Regions from separate parts of the Paenibacillus sp. JDR-2 genome, predicted to be linked through region 1. Evidence: riboswitches for the same ligand, from Rfam matches in the RefSeq annotation. Region 1 holds a riboswitch; each other region holds the start of a gene.

Region 1 (4,694 bases):
CCAGCGTTGTTGCCGTTACGTTAGGCTGCAGCGTCTGCGGTACGTGAAGAGCCACAAGAACCAGCGTAATAAGCGTTGCGAGCGGCAGGAAAATCCGCGTATGGGATTTCACGAAATCGCTGAAGAAGTTGCCGATTGTGCTGCCCCTGCTCGTTAAGCCGCGAATAAAAGCAATCGCAACCGAGAAGCCGGTAGCCGCCGAGGTGAACATCATCATCATGATGACGGCCATCTGCGAAAAATAGGACAGCCCGGTCTCGCCGCTGTAGTGCTGCAGGTTCGTATTCGTAATAAAGCTGATAACGGTATTGAACGACAGCGTCTCTTCCATAGCGCCAATGCCGTTGGGGTTGCCCGAAAGGCTGCCTTGCAGACGCAGAATTAGATAACTGAGCGCGACAAGCACGATATTCGTAAGCAGAAAGCTTAGCGCGTACTTTTTCCAGGTCATGCCCTCGCGCGATTTCAGTCCTATCACTTTATAAATGAACCGTTCGATGCCGCCAAATAGGCGGTCGGTCCGGTTCGGTTGATCCGAGTACACGTGATATACATACGTTCCGAGCGGTTTGACGAGCAGAATAAGCACGCCAACCACGATGATGAGCTGTAAAATATCCATTGCGGCCTCCCAGCGATCGATTAGGGTTTAGAACTTCTCCGGATTTATCAAGGCGTAAACTAAATAAAGAAAGAGAAACAAGGCAAGCACCAACGTGACGATCATCGCTTATCCTCCTCTTGTGTAGCCAGGTCGCACCACTGCATAAAGCCGGCGAAGAGTAAAAATATCGCTGCGAGAAGCAGCACCATATAGATATCCTGCATAGCAAATTCCTCCTAAAAGAATTGCGAATAACTTCGACCCTTACCTATTATCTTGGCTTGCCATGAGATCGTTTATGATTAGAAATGAAGTATCCGCATGGCTGGAGTGAATCACATAATTGGCGCCCATCCCTTTGTAGATCAGGCGTGGATTCGCGCTGTCCGTAACGACGCAAATCGATTTGGATGTCCAGCTGCGGCAGATCTGGATGTAACGACAGCATAGATTCAGGCTTCTCTCGAATAAAAAGATCCGTCCCACCGGCAGCTCAGGGACACGCCAGGTGCCTTCATCCGTTGTATTAATGACGATAATCGTTGACACGCCAAGCTCCAGCATCCGCTCATACTCGGTCTTGTTGTTCACGATGGCTGCGAATGGGATATGCCGGTGCAGCAGCTGTTTAATAAAATCCTCGCCCTGCACGTTAGGTGCGGAGACGAGTATATAATCGTCCATGGTTTACGCTCCTCTTTTCGTTAGAGGAATCAACGACAAACAAAAAAGCCGCGGAAGAGGGACTCTTCACGCGGCTTATAAGCGCAGCAGAAAAAAAACCGCGCCTATATTCACGATCATCGTTGCCTCTCTTGGTACGCTGACGAAGTTAGCTGACGGATTCGGGCGTAAGAGTCGCCCTACGCCGACATGCTCAGATGGAGCTGAGCCGGCGATTCACCCCGTGGATTGGCTGGCTGCGCTTAACAGCCGGCTGTCCGATTGGTTCCCCCGTTCCCCCGTAAAAGGGATTAAGCGATAAAGACAGTTGATTAAAAATGGGCATAAGAAAAAGCCGCAGAGGAAAGTTCCCCGCGGCCTTGGAAGGTCACAAGATCACATCATCCTCTCTACTTGGAAAATGCCCTCGCCTAATGGGCAGTGCATTTTCATCGCTTACGAGGTTAGCTGACGGATTCGGACGGTGAGAGTCGCCCTACCGGGTCCGGCCGCGCGCAGCCTTTTCCCGGATTCACCCCGGATAAGCATGCCGCGCCGGCTCTCACACCGTTGCAATGCCGCTTATCGATTGGTTCCCCCGTTTCCCTTGACGGAAACTCAGCGATTGTTACATTTGCTGAATCGTATATTACGCCTGACGGCCGAAGTTGTAAATGAACCGTGGAGGCGGCATATTGTCTAATTCTGACAAGGAGTTTGGTTAGAGCGTTTACAATTGAAGGGAGCTCTATCATACTCTTTGTTACGCTCTATATCTCTCGAATGCGGCAATTCGGCGTGAAAGTTAGGTTTATGGCAAGCCTAAATTGGGTTGTCCGGGGGCGCCAAATAAGACGGAAAAACCGTCTTACAGCGTGTTGGGCATGCAGCCAAGGGCCGAGTAGGGCCGAATAAGACGGAAAAATCGTCTTACAGCGGGTTGAGCATGCAGCCAAGGGCCGAGTAGAGCCGAATAAGACGGAAAAACCGTCTTACAGCGGGTTGGGCATGCAGCCGAGGGCAGAGTAGGGCCGAATAAGACGGAAAAAACGTCTTACAGCGTATTGGGCAATTACGGCAAGCGCGCTTGCCGGCAGGAAGTTGGAGCAGTAAAATAAGCGCGCGGGTTAAGTGCGAGCAATGAAAGCCCCTTGTTTTCATGCGCTAATTTTGGGACAATAGGAACAGTATGCGGTTTTGGCCGCGTTTCACGAAAAGAGGAAAAACGATGAGTACAGCATCCATATATGGATTTACATTAGATCAATTAACGGCATGGCTGGGCGAGCGCGGGCATAAAAAGTTCCGGGCGACTCAGGTGTGGGAATACTTGTACCGGAAGCGGGTTACGAGCTTTGCGGATATGACGGATGTTCATCCGGACTGCGTGAAGCTGCTGGAGGAGAACTATGCGATCCAGACGCTGGTCGAGCATACGAAGCAAGTGTCGAAGGACGGCACCGTCAAGCTGCTGCTCAAGCTGGATGACGGCAACCTGATCGAGACGGTGATGATGCGCCATAAGTTCGGCTTGTCGGTCTGCGTAACCACGCAGGTCGGCTGCAACATCGGCTGCAGCTTCTGCGCGAGCGGCCTGCTCAAGAAGAGCAGGGATCTGACAAGCGGCGAGATTGTCGAGCAGATTATGAAGATTCAGCTTCATCTCGACGAATCCGGCCAAGGCGAGAAGGTTAGCCATATCGTTGTCATGGGTATCGGCGAGCCGTTCGATAACTTTATTCACCTGAACGACTTCCTTACAACGGTGAAGGATCATAAAGGTCTGGCTATCGGACCACGCCATATTACGGTATCGACAAGCGGCCTCGCGGACAAAATCAGAGAGTTTGCCGACAAGGATCAAGGGGTTAATCTCGCCGTATCTCTGCATGCGCCTAATAATGAGCTGCGGACGCGGATTATGAAGATCAACCGCGCGATTCCAATCGAGAAGCTGATGGATGCGATCGATTACTATCTGGAACGGACGAACCGCCGTATTACGCTGGAGTATATTTTGCTCAAGGACGTCAACGACCAGCCGGAGCATGCGCTTGAGCTTGCCGAGCTGGTGGGCGACCGCCGCCGCTCCCTCGTGAACGTGAACCTGATTCCTTACAACCCGGTTGACGAGCATAGCCAATACCAGCGCAGCGAGAACGACTCCATCAAGGGCTTCTACGATACGCTGAAAAAGCAAGACGTCAGCGTCAGCGTCCGCCTCGAGCATGGCGCCGACATCGACGCGGCTTGCGGCCAGCTGCGCAGCAAGCAGATGAACAAGGAAAAAGCCGGCTAACAACCTGGCGGCATAATCAAAGCCATGATCAGAGGATCATGGCTTTTTGCTTGGGAGCGCTGCGGCCCCGGTAGCCGATGCAGGTTGCTATGCAGAATTGCGCGGCATAATAAGTCGTCATAATAAGCACGTCTGACCCCGCAATATCCGAAATAAACTTATTCCAGGCGAGAATAGAGTCGGAAGCCATAAAGAGCAGGGCGCCCGCAACCGCCCATGCGTTGCCGGACATGATGGCCGACCAGCCCATCAGCGAAATGGCCGTTAAATAGACAAGAACGGGGATTTTCAGAGCATCGTCTCCCGATTTCGTAAGCGCATCGAGCAGCTCGTAGCCCATATAAACGGCGTACGCACCGATTGGAACGATGGTAACGAGCCGCCAGAAGGAATACCTCCACTGCCCGAAAAATCCGCTTAAATAAAACAAATGGCCGATTAAAAAGGCGGAGAGCCCTACGACAAAGTTACCCAGGGTGACATCGCCAACAACGCTGAAAACAAGACCGGTTAGCAGGATCCATTGAAACCGCTTACCATTTTGCGCGGACTGCATGTAAGCATAAGCGATAATCAACAGCATCGGAATCGCTTTGAAAATTAGCTTGACGGCATGCGGTTCAGCAGGAATGATAAAAATGTAAAGCAAGCCTGTGAGCAGAATAAGGGCAGGCAGCATTTTATTCAATCGGCATCGCTCCTTTTTCCTAACTATAGCATAGAATTTCATTTTTTAAGTCTGGATTTATAACGAAAAGGCGGGGTATGACATGAACGGATACGGATCTCAATTGCTGGAGAAGCAGCGGCATTATTACGGGACCGGGGCAACCCGGAGTCTCGAATTCAGGCAGGCTCAGCTGGCCAAGCTGCGCCAGGCCATTACGGAACGCGAGGATGCTATTATGCAGGCGCTTCGGCTCGACCTGAACCGGAGCGAGCAGGAGTCCTATATGCTCGAGATTGGACTTGTCCTGAAGGAAATCTCTTTTGCGCAAAAGCGGTTGAAGCGGTGGATGAAGCCCGCCAAGGTCAAAACGGCGCTTACCCATATGGGCAGTAAAGGGTACATCATGCCGGAACCGCTTGGCACCGCGCTTATTATCGCTCCGTGGAACTATCCGTTCC
Region 2 (4,694 bases), 350 kb from region 1:
GGTTTTTCCGTGTTACAAGAGTATCAGGTAGTCAACGGAGTGCATTGGGGTGGTCTGAGGCGATGAGTGGGTTGTTTAGGGCTGCAAGGGGCGCTATAAGCGCCCGAGGACCCGCACGGCGCTTCGCAGCCGTGCCATAGCCCTCCCCGCCCGCCACTCCGGCGGCGGGCGGAGCCACAACAAAACCGGCGGCGCTAACCGCTCGCCGCCGGCTCAAACAAGGCTCGGCCGCCTTAGCAGGCCGAGCTAACCCCGCCAGCCCGCCGCCAGAAAGGCGCGGCTGATGCGGGCGAACTCGTCGAGGGACAAGGTCTCTCCTCGACGGACAGGATCAATCTCGCAGCTGATAAGCAGCTGCGTCATTTCCTCGCGGCGTTCCTTGCCCACGAACGCCGTCAGATTGTTCGCCAGCGTCTTGCGGCGCTGGGCGAAGCTCGCCTGGACGATGCGGAAGAAATGCGCCTCGTCCTCTACCTCCACCGGCGGCTTCTCGCGCACCGCCAGCTTGATGACAGCCGAGTCGACATTCGGCTGCGGGATAAACACCGTATGCGGCACGATGCAGACAAGCTGCGGCTCGCAGTAATACTGCACGGCCACGCTTAAGCTGCCGTATTCCTTGCCGCCCGGCTTCGCCGCCATGCGCTCCGCGACTTCCTTCTGAATCATAACGACGATGTTCTCGAGCGGCAGACGCTCTTCGAGCAGCTTCATCAGAATCGGAGTCGTCACGTAGTACGGCAGGTTCGCCACCACGCTCACGCCAGCCACGTCGGCGAAACGTTCTTCGAACAGTTTTTTCAGATCCAGCTTTAACACGTCGCCGTGTACAACCTTCACATGCTCTTCGCCCGCCAGAATGTCGCCTAGAATCGGAATCAGCCTATTGTCGATCTCGATAGCCGTTACCGTACCCGCCGCCGCAGCAAGATGCTGCGTGAGCGCGCCGATGCCCGGACCGATCTCAAGAGCACCCTTCGTTTTATCAAGTCCGGCCGCACTTACGATCTTGTGCAAAATATTTTGATCAATCAAGAAGTTCTGGCCCAAGCTTTTCTTAAACGAGAAGCCATACTTCGCGATAATTTCCTTGGTGCGTTTGGGCGTTGCCACTTCAATCGCCTTCATATCGTTTCCGCTCACATCGTTCACTCCTGTCCCTGTTCCATCGTGCGCAGAGCCTCCGCGAACTCTTCTCGGGAGATACGGAAGCTTGTACACCGTTTGAAGAACTGCTTGCCGTTCGCATACCCGATCCCAAGCAGCTTACCCATCTGAAGACGGCGGTTCGCCGCGTCCGGATGGACGATAAGTCCCGCCTCCATCAGATCCTCCCAGGTAATATCCCCTTCTCCGGCCACCATCTCCGTCCGAAGCTCGGAGAGCGCCTGACGAATCGCTTCAGGGCTTGCGTTCTCAATGCCGATATCGCCTTTGTACATCGCCTTCTCCTGCGGCAGAAAAGCATGCTTGCAGCCAGGCACGCGCCGCGCGACAATTTTGCGGATTCTTTCGCCCGCATGATCAGGGTCCGTAAATATAATAACGCCTCTGCGTTCCATCGCCAGCTCGATCCGGCGCAGCACTTCCTCGCCAACCGCAGAACCGTTTGTTTCAATCGTATCCGCTTCAACGGCCCGCTTCACGGCAACCGTATCGTCTTTGCCTTCCACCACAATAATTTCCTTAATCACAAGCGAACATTCCTTTCTACAGCAGCAACTTTCGCTCTTCTTTCACCGTCAATAATTATGCAGCCTGCTTAGCATCTCCATGCACACAAAAAGAAGAGGCAGCGCCTCTTCTTATAATGGCATATTTAACAATGAAATACGATAGCAGAAAACCATTAGCTTGCGGTTGGCTTGGTTGGCCCAAGCACGTATACGGTATACCCTTTTTTCCGGCCGAACTTATTGGCATAGCTTGTGCTGTCAAAGTAAACGTCGATCTTGTTGCCATTGATCGCACTGCCTGTATCCTCCGCTCTGCGGAAGCCGATACCTTCAATGTACACCCACCAGCCGATTGGAATAACATCCGGATCCACCGCGATCGTACGGCCTTCCTTCACTTTTGCGCCGGAAGCCGTAATGCCGTATCCTGGATGACTTTCATCCTTGCCCGTAGATTCTATACCTGCCGAATAGGCGGTTAAAGTTACATTCTTGAGAACCTTCTTCGGCTTAAACGTTACGCCGCTCTTTGTATACGAGGCCGTGCTCGTAGCCGAGAGCGTATGTACGTCCTTCTTGGAGCCGATCGCTACGACCTGACTGACCGTATGCTTCTGAACGACCTTGTCGACCAGCTTGGAGGAGACAAGAACACCATTTTCGTACTTTTTCTCCACGCGCTCGATAACGAGACCGTTTTTTCCGGATTGCACCAGCTTCTCCTTCCCTTTCTCAAGGGTTGGATCTTGTTTCTTCACGATCGAGAACGGCAAAGTCCGTTCGTTCTCTGCTACCTTGGTATCGATTCGGGTAACGGTAACCGTCAATGCCTTCGAAATCTGAGAATCGAGAGACGGGGTAACCTTATCTTGATCGCGAACAGGAATATTTAATTTCCCGATCGCCGCCTGTACTGTTTTCTCTGTCGTGTACACCGTCGATGTTTTGCCATCTGCTTTTACGGTAACCGGAACCGCGTATTTGATTTCGATGCGGTCTCCGTCTTTGATGGACGCATTCAGAGGATGAGATACCTCGTCATAGGGTCCAACCGTTATAGCTTGTTCATCCAGTAGGCGTTGCAGGACCCATTGTTTTGTCTTTACAACAGTTTCTTGTCCATTCACTACTACGGATACGCTCTTATCAGCCGATCCGTACAACAACACCAAAAACATGAAAGTCATAGCGATTGAGATAATTGCACTCAGAACAATTAAACGCAAATTTTCATGCTTCCATCGCATTGCGAAAGTCATGCTGGATGATCGCTTCCCATGGGTCCCCTTAGCCTGGATCATGCCCACTTCTATCGGTCCTCCTTCATAGCCCCGCCGCCAATCTGTTACGCATGATACTATTGACGCGACTATTAAGTATATTGGCGTGACAAGCACGCTCCAGTGTTACGGCCTCCCACCTCCAAGATTTACCCTGTAAAGACTATTTCCGAATAATCAAAATCGAAAATAAAAAGAAGCCTTCGACAGAGGATCTGATCGTGGCTTCCTGGGTAATCAAACATTCAGGAAAAGGTGAATACACGAGGTTGATCGCTCTCTATATTCGCTTACGAGGTTAGCTGACGGGTTCGGGCGAGAGAGCTGCCCTATCCGCGGAACGAATGCTCATGGCAATCGCCGCAAAATTCACCCCTGAAGAATTCATACGCAGCACGATACTTCATGACGTCTTAAGCATGCATCGGCTGGCGTTGGTTCCCCCGCTCTCCGGCTTTCGGAGATTAAGCGCAAACTGGAAATCCAATACAAAAGTTAAAGCTCTGAGAAAAATCATACATTCCTGACCACGGAATTGTAAAGATGCGTTAAAAGACGATTTTAACGAAATTTTAGGATTCTGGAGGCAAATATGGTCGATTCCAACAAGTAAAAAGAGTTTTATCGCCGCTATAGTCTTTATTTCAGCGGTTTTAGACCATTTTTAAACAATACCAAAACATTTTTTACCGTTTGCGCTTGTAATAACTGCAATTTCCTCCTTGGATTTTCCTGTTATTTCCGCTGCTGCCTCTGCAACCAAAGACACATAAGCGCTCTCATTTCTCTTTCCTCTAAATGGATGAGGAGACAGATACGGGGAGTCCGTTTCGATGAGAAGACGGTCAAGCGGAACCTTCGCAAGCACCTCTTTCGGTACCCTTGCATTTTTGAAAGTGACCGGTCCGCCGAACGAAATATAAAAGTTCATATCGAGGCACATTTTGGCCGTTTCCCAGCTGCCCGAGTAGCAGTGCATAACTCCTCCAACTTCAGATGCTTTTTCTTCTCTCAAAATACGGACAATGTCCTCATGCGCATCCCGATTATGAATGACAATCGGCTTACCCAGCTTCCGGGCAAGGCGGATCTGCTCCCGGAATACCCGGTGCTGCACATCCTTTGGGGAATTGTCCCAGTGGTAATCAAGACCGATTTCACCAATGGCTACAACCTTCGGATGTGAGCAAAGCTGCTCGATCCATTCCAGGTCACCCGGCTCCATAAAAACGCTGTCAACCGGATGCCAGCCAACCGCTGCATAAATAAAATCGTATTTTTCCGCGAGCTCCATCGTCGTTGGGATTGTCTCGCGATTGAAGCCGATATTGATCATTAAATCGACACCGGCAGCACGCGCCCTTTCGATAACTTCGGCACGGTCATTGTCGAATTGCGGAGAGTCCAGGTGGGTATGTGTGTCGAATAAAGATATCATCTTAGCTGCAAGCTCCTTCTATATAAAAAGTTAAATTTTAAACAACTTCCGGACTGCCGGGCTTAACCGGTCAGCAGCGGCAAGGAGTGGCTCAATCGGATAATAGACATGATACTGACCTTGGTGCAGACCGCTGATAGAACGGACAATGTCGGATTTCACCGATATTTCGCTTAAGCTGTTATCATCGCTTAGCAGCAGAATCGGCGCTTTATCCTCTTTCCCGCCTTTTTTCGCGTCCGGGCGATAAATGTCGTAAGGCTGGTCAAACGGGAAATCGATTTCCATATGGTAGTCCGG
Region 3 (4,694 bases), 700 kb from region 1:
CGTGAAGCATTTTGCCGCTTATGGCGCAGCGGAGGGCGGACGCGATTACAATACCGTCAACATGTCGGAAAGACAGCTTCGCGAGTCTTATCTGCCGGCTTATAAAGCCGCGCTGGACGAAGGCTGCGAGATGGTGATGACGGCCTTCAACACGGTCGACGGCATCCCGGCCACCGGCAACAAGTGGCTGATGCGGAACCTGCTTCGCGACGAGTGGGGCTTTGACGGCATGCTGATCTCCGACTGGGGCGCGGTAGGGGAGATGATTCCCCATGGCGTTGCGGCAGACGGCAAGGAAGCCGCGCTGAAGGCGATTGAAGCCGGCGTCGATATGGAGATGATGACCTCCCACTATGCGAACCATTTGAAGGGGCTTGTAGAAGCAGGCAAAGTGGATATCAAGCTGATTGACGAGTCCGTGCTCCGTATTCTGAAGCTGAAGGACAAGCTGGGTCTCTTCGAGAATCCGTACCGCGCCGCAAGCGAAGAACGGGAGAAGGAAGTGCTGCTGTCGCCCGGGCACCGGGCTGCGGCACGCGAGATTGCGGCCAAGTCCTTCGTGCTGCTGAAGAACGAACGGGAGGCTCTTCCTCTTCGCAGCGGGCAAAAGCTTGCGCTCATCGGGCCGTTTGCCGAAAGCGGAGATATTCTGGGTCCTTGGTCGATCTGGGGCAAGCAAGAGGAAACGGTGCAGCTTCATGCGGGTCTATCTGCCCATAAGGCTGCGGATATCGTTGCGGTAGCGAAAGGTTCAGACATCGACGCCGTGACCGAGGAGCAGCTTCAGGAAGCGGTCGCAGCGGCATCGCAAGCCGACGTAATCGTATTGGCGCTGGGCGAAAGCTCCGAGATGAGCGGGGAAGCGGGAAGCCGCGGCGACATTCGTCTGCCAGAGGCGCAGCTGGAGCTTGTTCGGAAGCTGAAGCCGCTTGGCAAGCCGATCGTGGTTGTGCTGTTCAACGGCAGACCGCTTGATCTGCATGGCGTCATCGAAGAAGCGGATGCGCTTCTCGAGGTCTGGTTCCCGGGTACGGAAGGCGGCAATGCGATCGCGGATGTGCTCTACGGCGACGTGAACCCGTCCGGACGTCTGACCATGTCTTTCCCTTATTCCGTTGGGCAAGTTCCGGTGTACTATAACAACTACAATACGGGACGTCCGCTTACGCTTCAAAATGCCAATGAGCGTTACGTCTCGAAATATTTGGACATGCCGAATGCGCCGCTTCTGCCGTTTGGTTACGGTCTGAGCTATACGAGCTTCTCGTACAGCGAAGCCAGTCTGTCGACGGACGTTATGAACGCGGGAGATACGCTTCGGGTATCGGTTAACGTGACAAACACGGGAGCTTCTGCCGGCGAAGAGGTTGTCCAGCTGTACGTACGCGATCTTGCCGGCGAGGTTGTCCGACCGCTGAAGGAGCTGAAAGGCTTCCGCAAGCTGGCTATCCAGCCGGGCGAGACGCAGGCGGTGACGTTCGAGATTACCGAGGAGCAGCTTCGTTATTACCACGCGGATCTGCAGTTGAAGAGCGACGCAGGCGAATTCCATGTCTTTGTAGGCCCTAACAGCCGCGATGCGGAAGCGAAATCGTTCCGCCTTACGAAATAAAAACAAAAAAAGCGCGGGCCAGCCATCGGCAGGTTCGCGCTTTTTTTGCTGACAACACCTTTAATAGAGCATGCCTAACAGATAATAGCCAATCTCCACTGTTATATCAGGGATTATCTGCCGATTGCAAGGTAAAAGAAAGCATGGCGGTTTATTTCGGACATTCCGAGAGCGAACCAATTATGTATCCGCATTCATGAATAGAAAACGGACTAATCTGCCCTTTTTCGCGTTTATATCGTGGTTTACAGAAAAGGGGGAAGAGGACTATGATCAAATCTGCAAAACTTCATATGTTCATATTCGCTGAGTTTCCGTTAGAAACGGAGAGCAGGGGAACCAATTGCGATAGGCAGGAACGTTCATGCTTGTCGCCGGGGTGAATCGGCAAGCCGGCCGCATGATTGCGGCAGCAAGCCGTAGGGCGACTCTAGACGCCCGAATCCGTCAGCTAACCTTGTAAGCGTTGATAGAGAGGGTGAACTTCGGTTATTTACGGGCCGCGGGAGGATACTCTGCGGTCTTTTTTCTATGCGTAGAAAAAAGCAAAGGTGGTTACATTAGCACTGATAAGTGTTCGAGTAGCCAAGTATCCAGGTATTAGATGTTTAACTTCAATGTTGGCGGTGACCTGTGTGTTTACTCTTATCAAAAGATTACTGATCGGGCGTCCCCTCAAGTCCACGGAATTAGGGGAACAGAAGCTCATTAAGACGAAGGCGCTTGCGATCCTGTCCTCGGATGCCTTATCATCCGTTGCTTACGGGCCAGAGCAGATTTTGCTCGTCTTGATGACCGTTAGCGCAGCGGCGTTTTGGTATTCGATTCCGATTGGTGTCGGGGTGCTGGTCTTGTTAACGGCACTTATCTTGTCTTACCGGCAAATTATATTTGCCTACCCGCATGGCGGGGGAGCGTATGTCGTATCGAAGGAAAATCTCGGGGTGTTCCCGGGACTCATATCAGGCGGCGCCCTGCTGGTCGATTATATTTTGACCGTAGCGGTAAGCGTCTCGGCGGGTACGGACGCAATCACGTCCGCTTTTCCAAGCCTGCACGAGCATTCGGTACTGATCTCTATCGTGTTTGTCCTTTTTATTACGATATTAAACCTGCGGGGCGTGACCGAATCCGCGTCTATCCTTGCTTATCCCGTTTACTTATTTGTGCTCGCGATCTTTATTATGGTGGGCGTTGGGTTATACAAAATCATTTCCGGCGATGTATCGCCGCAGCTTCACACCGCCGTTGGCACGCCGGTTGCGGGCATCAGCCTGTTCCTGCTGCTCCGCGCGTTCGCATCCGGCAGCTCGGCTCTGACCGGGGTCGAGGCCATCTCGAATGCAATCCCGAACTTCAAGGATCCGGCTCCCAACAATGCGGCTAAGACGCTGCTGGCCATGGGCGGTCTGCTGTCCGTTCTGTTCGCGGGTATCGTCTTCCTGGCGTATTACTACGGCGTAGCGCCGAAAGAAGAAGTAACGGTCGTGTCGCAGATTGCCGAGAGCATATTCGGTCGTCATACCATGTATTATTTTATCCAGGGTACAACGGCCCTTATCCTTATACTGGCGGCGAACACCGGCTATTCGGCCTTCCCGCTGCTCGCGGTTAACCTGGCGAAGGATAAATTCATCCCGAGAATGTTCACGGTCCGCGGTGACCGTCTCGGCTACTCGAACGGCATTATCAGCTTGGGCGTTCTGTCCATTATCCTGATCATTGCGTTCCAGGGTAAAACGGAGCATCTTATCCCGCTGTATGCGGTGGGTGTGTTCGTACCGTTCACGCTGTCGCAGACGGGCATGCTGGTGAAATGGTTCCGTCAGCGGCCAAAGGGCTGGGTCGGCAAGTTCATCATCAACTCTATCGGAGCATTAATCAGCTTTATCGTATCGATGATGTTCTTCCTGACGAAGTTCGAGCAGGTGTGGTCGATTCTGATCTTCCTGCCGCTTATTATCTTCGTGTTTCACCGGATCAAGAAGCACTACGAGGCAGTAGGCGAGCAGCTTCGCCTTGCGACCTGCGAGCCGGTGATGCCGATTGTGGGCAATGTAATGATTTTGCCGGTCTCAGGGATTACGCATGTGGTAGAACACTCGATACTCTATGCCAAGTCGCTCAAGCCCGAACAAATCATTGCCGTTTACGTGCCTTTCGAGAAAGAGGATGAAACGATCTTCGAAGAGAAGTGGGAAAAATTCCAACCGGATGTCCGGCTGGTGACCCTGCACTCGCCATACCGTTCGATTTCGAATCCGCTATTCAAGTTCATTGATACGGTGCAGCGCAAAGCGAGCGAGAACAATTACCAGGTAACCGTCATTATTCCGCAGTTTATTCCGAAGAAGGGCTGGCACAACATTTTGCACAACCAAACGAGCTTGATGCTCCGTGCCCAGCTCCTGTACCGCAAGGACGTTATCATCACCACCGTGCCGTACCATTTGAAAAAATAGCAAAAAGCCTCGGTCCCGTTGGGACTGAGGCTTTTTTGATGTCCTTAACGATGCCGCGCATCGTTAAGGACATTAATAACTGCACCACCCGGCTCAGGGGTTACAACTCGACTTCCTTAACGGAAGCGGACCGTTGCTTCGACGGCCAGAATACCCCTTTGCCGATCCATACCGTCAGCGCCGGCACAAGGAAGGAGCGGACGATAAACGTATCGAGCAGGACGCCGATGGCCGTTACGGTGCCGAACTGGACAAGCACCTGAATCGGCAGCGTCGCCAGAACGGCGAAGGTACCTGCGAGGATCACGCCGGCCGAAGTGATGACGCCGCCGGTCTGTGCGACGCCTTCCACGATGGCGCGGTTGAGCGGCATGGTTTTGCTCTTCTTCCAGATGCTCGACACCATAAAGATGTTATAGTCCTCGCCCAGCGCTACAAGGAAGACAAAGGCATAAAGCGGAATAAGACCCTGGATCGCTTCCGCGCCAAACAGATAGTGCAGCACGAGCCAGCCGATTCCAAGCGCGCTGAAGTAGGAGAGAAGGACGGTACCCATCAAATACAGCATCGCAACAAACGAACGCAGGTAGACAAGCAGCAACAGCGCAATCATTCCGATA
Region 4 (4,694 bases), 1.3 Mb from region 1:
TACGCGTATAGAATGGGAAGATCGGATAACCGACATGACCAAGCGCCCACATGATCGTTGGAATAAGCGTAGCGATAAACGTATTCTTGAACCATTTCTTGAATAGAGCAATGCCGAACAACCGGAATATGGCCTCTTCGGAGATTGCAGCGCACCAGGCCATCATCGGCATAAGCCACAGCATATCCGTATTGTACGGAGATTGCGTAGCATCGCTGGTTGCCCAGGAGCCTGCAAGAAACTTCATGGCGACCATAATGACCGCTTGCGCGCCAAGGATAATTGCTGCAAAGAGATAGGAGAGGCCAACGCTGCGCCATACATGATCGCCATAGCCGCGCTCGCGGAATCCCGGCCATAAGGGGCGTTTTTGCGAGCGCCACATTCCGTCACCGGCGACAAGGGCGAAGTAAACGGCGAGCCCAACCGGAATCAGCAGCACAACGGTAATCAGAACAGTAGCTTTCATTTCGGCATCCGAACGGCTCTGCTCGCCAAAGGTTGCCATGATACCGTCGAGAACATTGAGATTGTTATAAATGTAGAACACGATAAACACCAGGCTGATAAATATCCCGCGTTTAAAGGTCGTGTGTCCCCTGTACAGAATCGCGTAAATAAGCGATAAGACAAGGGAGATGAAGCACATGTACGCCAGACTCACAACAGACAGCGCGCTGCCCGTTTTTTTCTGGCCTTCCACATAAGAGACGTAATCTGCCGGAGCTTGGAAGGCTGGCTTGTACCTGGTGATCACAGCTTTATCATCAATAAGGCCGACGCCGATAGTAAGCTCAAGAGAAGCGTCTCCAAGCGTATAACCGGTTGGATGAAGAATAGCGTCTCCTTGGTCATTCATGTACAAGCTGTCCAATTCTTCAGACCGGAACCCTTTTGTTTCGGCAAAAGCCTTCGCTGACGTTTGAACCTGAGCATTTCCGGCAGATTGACCGCCAAGCCAATGCCAGCCTGTAATACTGCCGTTTGTCATATGGACGTAGACATAAGCTTTTGTACCGTCTTCCAGATCCAAATTGACCTGGAACGTATCGGTTGGAAACTTGGCGTCATATTTATCTTCGAACTTTCCTAACAGCTCTTCCTTAGAGAAATAACCGTTTGCCAGACTGTCGGTCTGGTAAATCGTATGGGCGGCTACGGTTGTTTTGCCGAATTGTTCCTGGACGAACTTCTTCGCGGTCGACTCGGCTTCGCTTTTTGCAATCACTTTAGGTGTTGAGCTTGAGAACAGCTGGTCCCCGGCTGCAGGGCCGAACTGGGTAAAGATGAAAATAATTGCGCCTGCAACAGCAGCCCAGAGAAACCTTTTCCAATCATGAGGAGCGATGGAAGGGATCATACAAAACCTCCATTTCGAATTCAGACGATGCTTCGCTACAGTAACAATACCATTATTAACCTGATTTATCCAATGCAGGCGAAAGTAGAGTATGCCAACGGAAAGCGGTGAAATAAGGACTTGCAGCCAGCAAGTGACCATTTGCTTTATAACATTGCCTGTTTTTGAACGAATTCAGCTTAATTATCGCTTAGGCTCATTTTGATCGTTTCCGTCGTTTGGGCGTATAATCGTTTACGTCATATTAATCGAATCGTATCAGCCGAATTTCTTTTTTGAAAACGGGGGAACCAAACCGCTGTCCGGAGCAATCCGCCAGCATGGGGTGAATTTCGAGCATTCCGCTTGAATAGGGCTGCCTTTCCAGGCCCGAATCCGTCAGCTAACCTCGCAGGCTGTGTGGAACAGGACTCATTTGCATGGGAGTTCCCGTGCTTTTTTTTATGCCTAAATGTTGAATGGCCCCTATAAAGGAGAGAAGAATGGCTAAATATTTCAATATTCTGAGATGGTCGCCTCCAAGAATACTTGTCTTTGGGTTTGCGATGATTATCGTCATTGGGGCCGTGCTGCTGTCGATGCCCATCGCCTCAAGCGACGGCTCGCGACTGCCCTTTATTGATGCGTTGTTTACGGCAACCTCGGCAACCTGCGTGACCGGCCTTGTTGTTGTCGATACGGGTACATACTTCTCTACCTTTGGCAAAATCGTCATCCTCTCGCTGATTCAAATTGGCGGATTAGGCTTTATGACCATGTCAACGCTGATTGCTCTTGTGCTGCGCAAGAGGATCTCGCTTAAGGAGAGGCTGATTCTGCAGGAAGCGATGAACCAGACGAGTATGGAGGGCATCGTCCGATTAATCCGCAGGGTTATCTTTTACTCTTTAACGATTGAGCTGGTTGGCGCTGCTTTGTTTGCCATTCGATTTGCCTTCGATATGCCGTTTGGCAGAGCGGCATGGTTTGGACTCTTTCATTCGATATCCTTCTTTAATAACGCGGGCTTTGATATCTTCGGCCATTTCCGCAGCTTAACGATGTATGTAGGCGACCCGCTTGTTAATATCGTGTCAATGCTGCTAATTATTTTTGGCGGATTAGGCTTTGTTGTTATGGCCGATTTGCTGGATTTCCGGAAAAACAAACGGCTCTCGCTACACAGTAAGGTTGTTTTATCGACGACAGGCATTCTGATTGCCGCTGGCGCCCTTGTTATCTTTATTTTCGAGTTTTCGAACAGCAATACGCTTGGATCCCTCCATTGGGGCGAAAAGATCCTGGCTGCCTTCTTCCAGTCCGTTACGCCAAGAACGGCAGGGGCCAATACGCTGGATTATACCCAGCTTCGGCAGGCGACCGTATTCTTTACCGTTATTCTGATGTTTATCGGCGCTTCGCCAGGCTCGACCGGCGGGGGAATCAAGACAACAACCTTTACCACGATGGTCGGGGCGGTTATCGCGATGATCCGCGGGCGGGACGATATCGTTCTTTTCCATTACAGGCTTGGGAAGGACCGGATCTTCAAGGCGCTGACGATTACGATGCTGTCGCTCACGCTGGTGATATTTGTAACGATGCTGCTCTCCACTACGGAAGACCAGCAGTTTCTGAAGATTTTATTCGAAACAACGTCGGCGTTTGGCACCGTTGGCCTCACGATTGGTATTACGCCTGAGTTGACGTTTTTTGGGAAAATGGTCATTGCATTAACGATGTTCGCCGGCCGGCTTGGTCCTCTGACGCTTGCTTACGCGCTTGGACCAAAAACAGAGAGAGAGCTGTACCGGTATCCGGAAGGCAAAATTACGATTGGATAGGGGAATAGGGAGCAAGAATGAAGAACAATCAATTTGTGATCGTAGGTTTGGGGCGGTTTGGCTCTAGTCTTGGTAGAGAGCTCATTAAGCTGGGCTATGAGGTGCTGGGGATCGACCGGGATGAGGAAGCCGTTCAGGAGATGAGCAATGTGCTGACCTATACGGTATCGGCGGATTGCACGGACGAAGAGACGCTGCGATCACTAGGCGTTCGTAATTTTGACTGCGGAGTCGTGGCGATTGGCGATGACATTCAGGCCAGCATACTGACGACTATATTATTGAAGGACTTGGGCGTGAAGCGGGTTGTAGCGAAAGCAATGAGCGAGCTGCATGGTCGTGTGCTGGAGAAAATTGGCGTCGACCGCGTCATCTATCCGGAACGGGATATGGGCATTCGGGTTGCCCATCAGCTTGTCTCCCCGAATCTGCTTGATTATATCGAACTGTCGAAGGAGTATACCATTGCCGAGCTTTCGGTACCCAAATGCCTGAACGGCAAGTCGCTTCAAGATATGAATTTGCGTGCCCGATTCGGATGCAGCATCGTAGCCATTAACAAGCCTTCCGGTATAATTATTGCTCCTACGGCGACAGATGTGGTGACGGAAAAGGACGTTATGGTCGTGATCGGAACAAACGACCAGATTGAACAGTTTGAAGAAACCATAATCAGGTGATGATAAGGACAGTGGGCGCGGTTAGCGTTCATTGTCCTTTTGTTTGTTCGCTGCTGAGGTGGGGAATGGATGGGGCGGGATGGCTCGGCGGGACGGGGTATCTCTTCCGGCCGCTGTTGTCATTCCTTTGCTTTGAATTGGGTTTACATAGGGGTAGCAAAGGAAGTGACAAAGGCGAACGCTGCGCTCCTCCAGAGATACCCCTTTCCCGCATCGCGCCGCACCCATCCATTCCCCCTGCGAGGGAATGATAAAGGACAGTGAAGCGCTAAAAAGCGCTACCACTGTCCTCCCTTGCGGGAGCGAGAAGAGCGAAAGACACAAGAGCGAAAGACACAGAGCGACCCCTACTGACCCAACTCTGAAATCCAACGCCGAACCGCCGGATGTAGATCGGAAGGATCGTTGTGGATAAGACAAGTTGTTCGCTTGGTCTCTTCCAGCTCACGGATTGGGACAACGACAAGCTCGTTGTCGGCTAATAATTGTTTGCGCATATAGGAATGCGGGAGCAAGGTTGCCGCGCGGCAGGTATGAAGGAGACGGACGATAGCCTCGAAGGAGTCGATCTCCATCCGGACATCCGGCTGAAGTTGGTATTTGGCGAATACTTCGTCGGTCAGCTTACGGTACCACGTTCCTTTGGAGAACAAGATCATCGGCAGTCCGTTTAAATCTTCTATTGAAAGAGGCTCCTCGTGCGTAACGGTTACGCTGGTCGGGATAACGAGGAGCAGATGATCGTCAAACAGCGGCACGCAATGAAGCTGGGAGTCTTCAATCATGGAGGCGACGATGGCAATATCCGCTTTATTGTCACGGACAAGCGTG

The links. Region 1 has a riboswitch for cyclic di-AMP ahead of PJDR2_RS30120 (hypothetical protein). Riboswitches for the same ligand answer to the same signal wherever they lie in the genome.
Region 2: linked by a shared signal. The riboswitch ahead of PJDR2_RS00145 (3D domain-containing protein) and the one ahead of PJDR2_RS30120 (hypothetical protein) in region 1 are both predicted to bind cyclic di-AMP.
Region 3: linked by a shared signal. The riboswitch ahead of PJDR2_RS01750 (APC family permease) and the one ahead of PJDR2_RS30120 (hypothetical protein) in region 1 are both predicted to bind cyclic di-AMP.
Region 4: linked by a shared signal. The riboswitch ahead of PJDR2_RS24205 (TrkH family potassium uptake protein) and the one ahead of PJDR2_RS30120 (hypothetical protein) in region 1 are both predicted to bind cyclic di-AMP.

The regions. Positions count from the first base shown of each region.
Region 1 is NC_012914.1:6,857,065-6,861,758, reverse strand. Features, by position in the region: gene kdpA (potassium-transporting ATPase subunit KdpA) at 1-622, opposite strand, end outside; gene kdpF (K(+)-transporting ATPase subunit F) at 650-727, opposite strand; gene PJDR2_RS30120 (hypothetical protein) at 869-1,288, opposite strand; cyclic di-AMP (ydaO/yuaA leader) riboswitch at 1,410-1,595, opposite strand; cyclic di-AMP (ydaO/yuaA leader) riboswitch at 1,707-1,901, opposite strand; gene rlmN (23S rRNA (adenine(2503)-C(2))-methyltransferase RlmN) at 2,496-3,566, shown strand; gene PJDR2_RS30105 (lysoplasmalogenase) at 3,595-4,245, opposite strand; gene PJDR2_RS30100 (aldehyde dehydrogenase) at 4,337-4,694, shown strand, end outside.
Region 2 is NC_012914.1:26,308-31,001, reverse strand. Features, by position in the region: gene rsmA (16S rRNA (adenine(1518)-N(6)/adenine(1519)-N(6))-dimethyltransferase RsmA) at 247-1,128, opposite strand; gene rnmV (ribonuclease M5) at 1,149-1,694, opposite strand; gene PJDR2_RS00145 (3D domain-containing protein) at 1,850-2,983, opposite strand; cyclic di-AMP (ydaO/yuaA leader) riboswitch at 3,228-3,437, opposite strand; gene PJDR2_RS00140 (TatD family hydrolase) at 3,621-4,394, opposite strand; gene PJDR2_RS00135 (HD domain-containing protein) at 4,425-4,694, opposite strand, start outside.
Region 3 is NC_012914.1:376,416-381,109, forward strand. Features, by position in the region: gene PJDR2_RS01745 (glycoside hydrolase family 3 N-terminal domain-containing protein) at 1-1,612, shown strand, start outside; cyclic di-AMP (ydaO/yuaA leader) riboswitch at 1,907-2,094, shown strand; gene PJDR2_RS01750 (APC family permease) at 2,248-4,074, shown strand; gene PJDR2_RS01755 (MMPL family transporter) at 4,175-4,694, opposite strand, start outside.
Region 4 is NC_012914.1:5,531,654-5,536,347, reverse strand. Features, by position in the region: gene PJDR2_RS24210 (CPBP family intramembrane glutamic endopeptidase) at 1-1,360, opposite strand, end outside; cyclic di-AMP (ydaO/yuaA leader) riboswitch at 1,611-1,772, shown strand; gene PJDR2_RS24205 (TrkH family potassium uptake protein) at 1,843-3,183, shown strand; gene PJDR2_RS24200 (potassium channel family protein) at 3,201-3,863, shown strand; gene PJDR2_RS24195 (LysR family transcriptional regulator) at 4,211-4,694, opposite strand, start outside.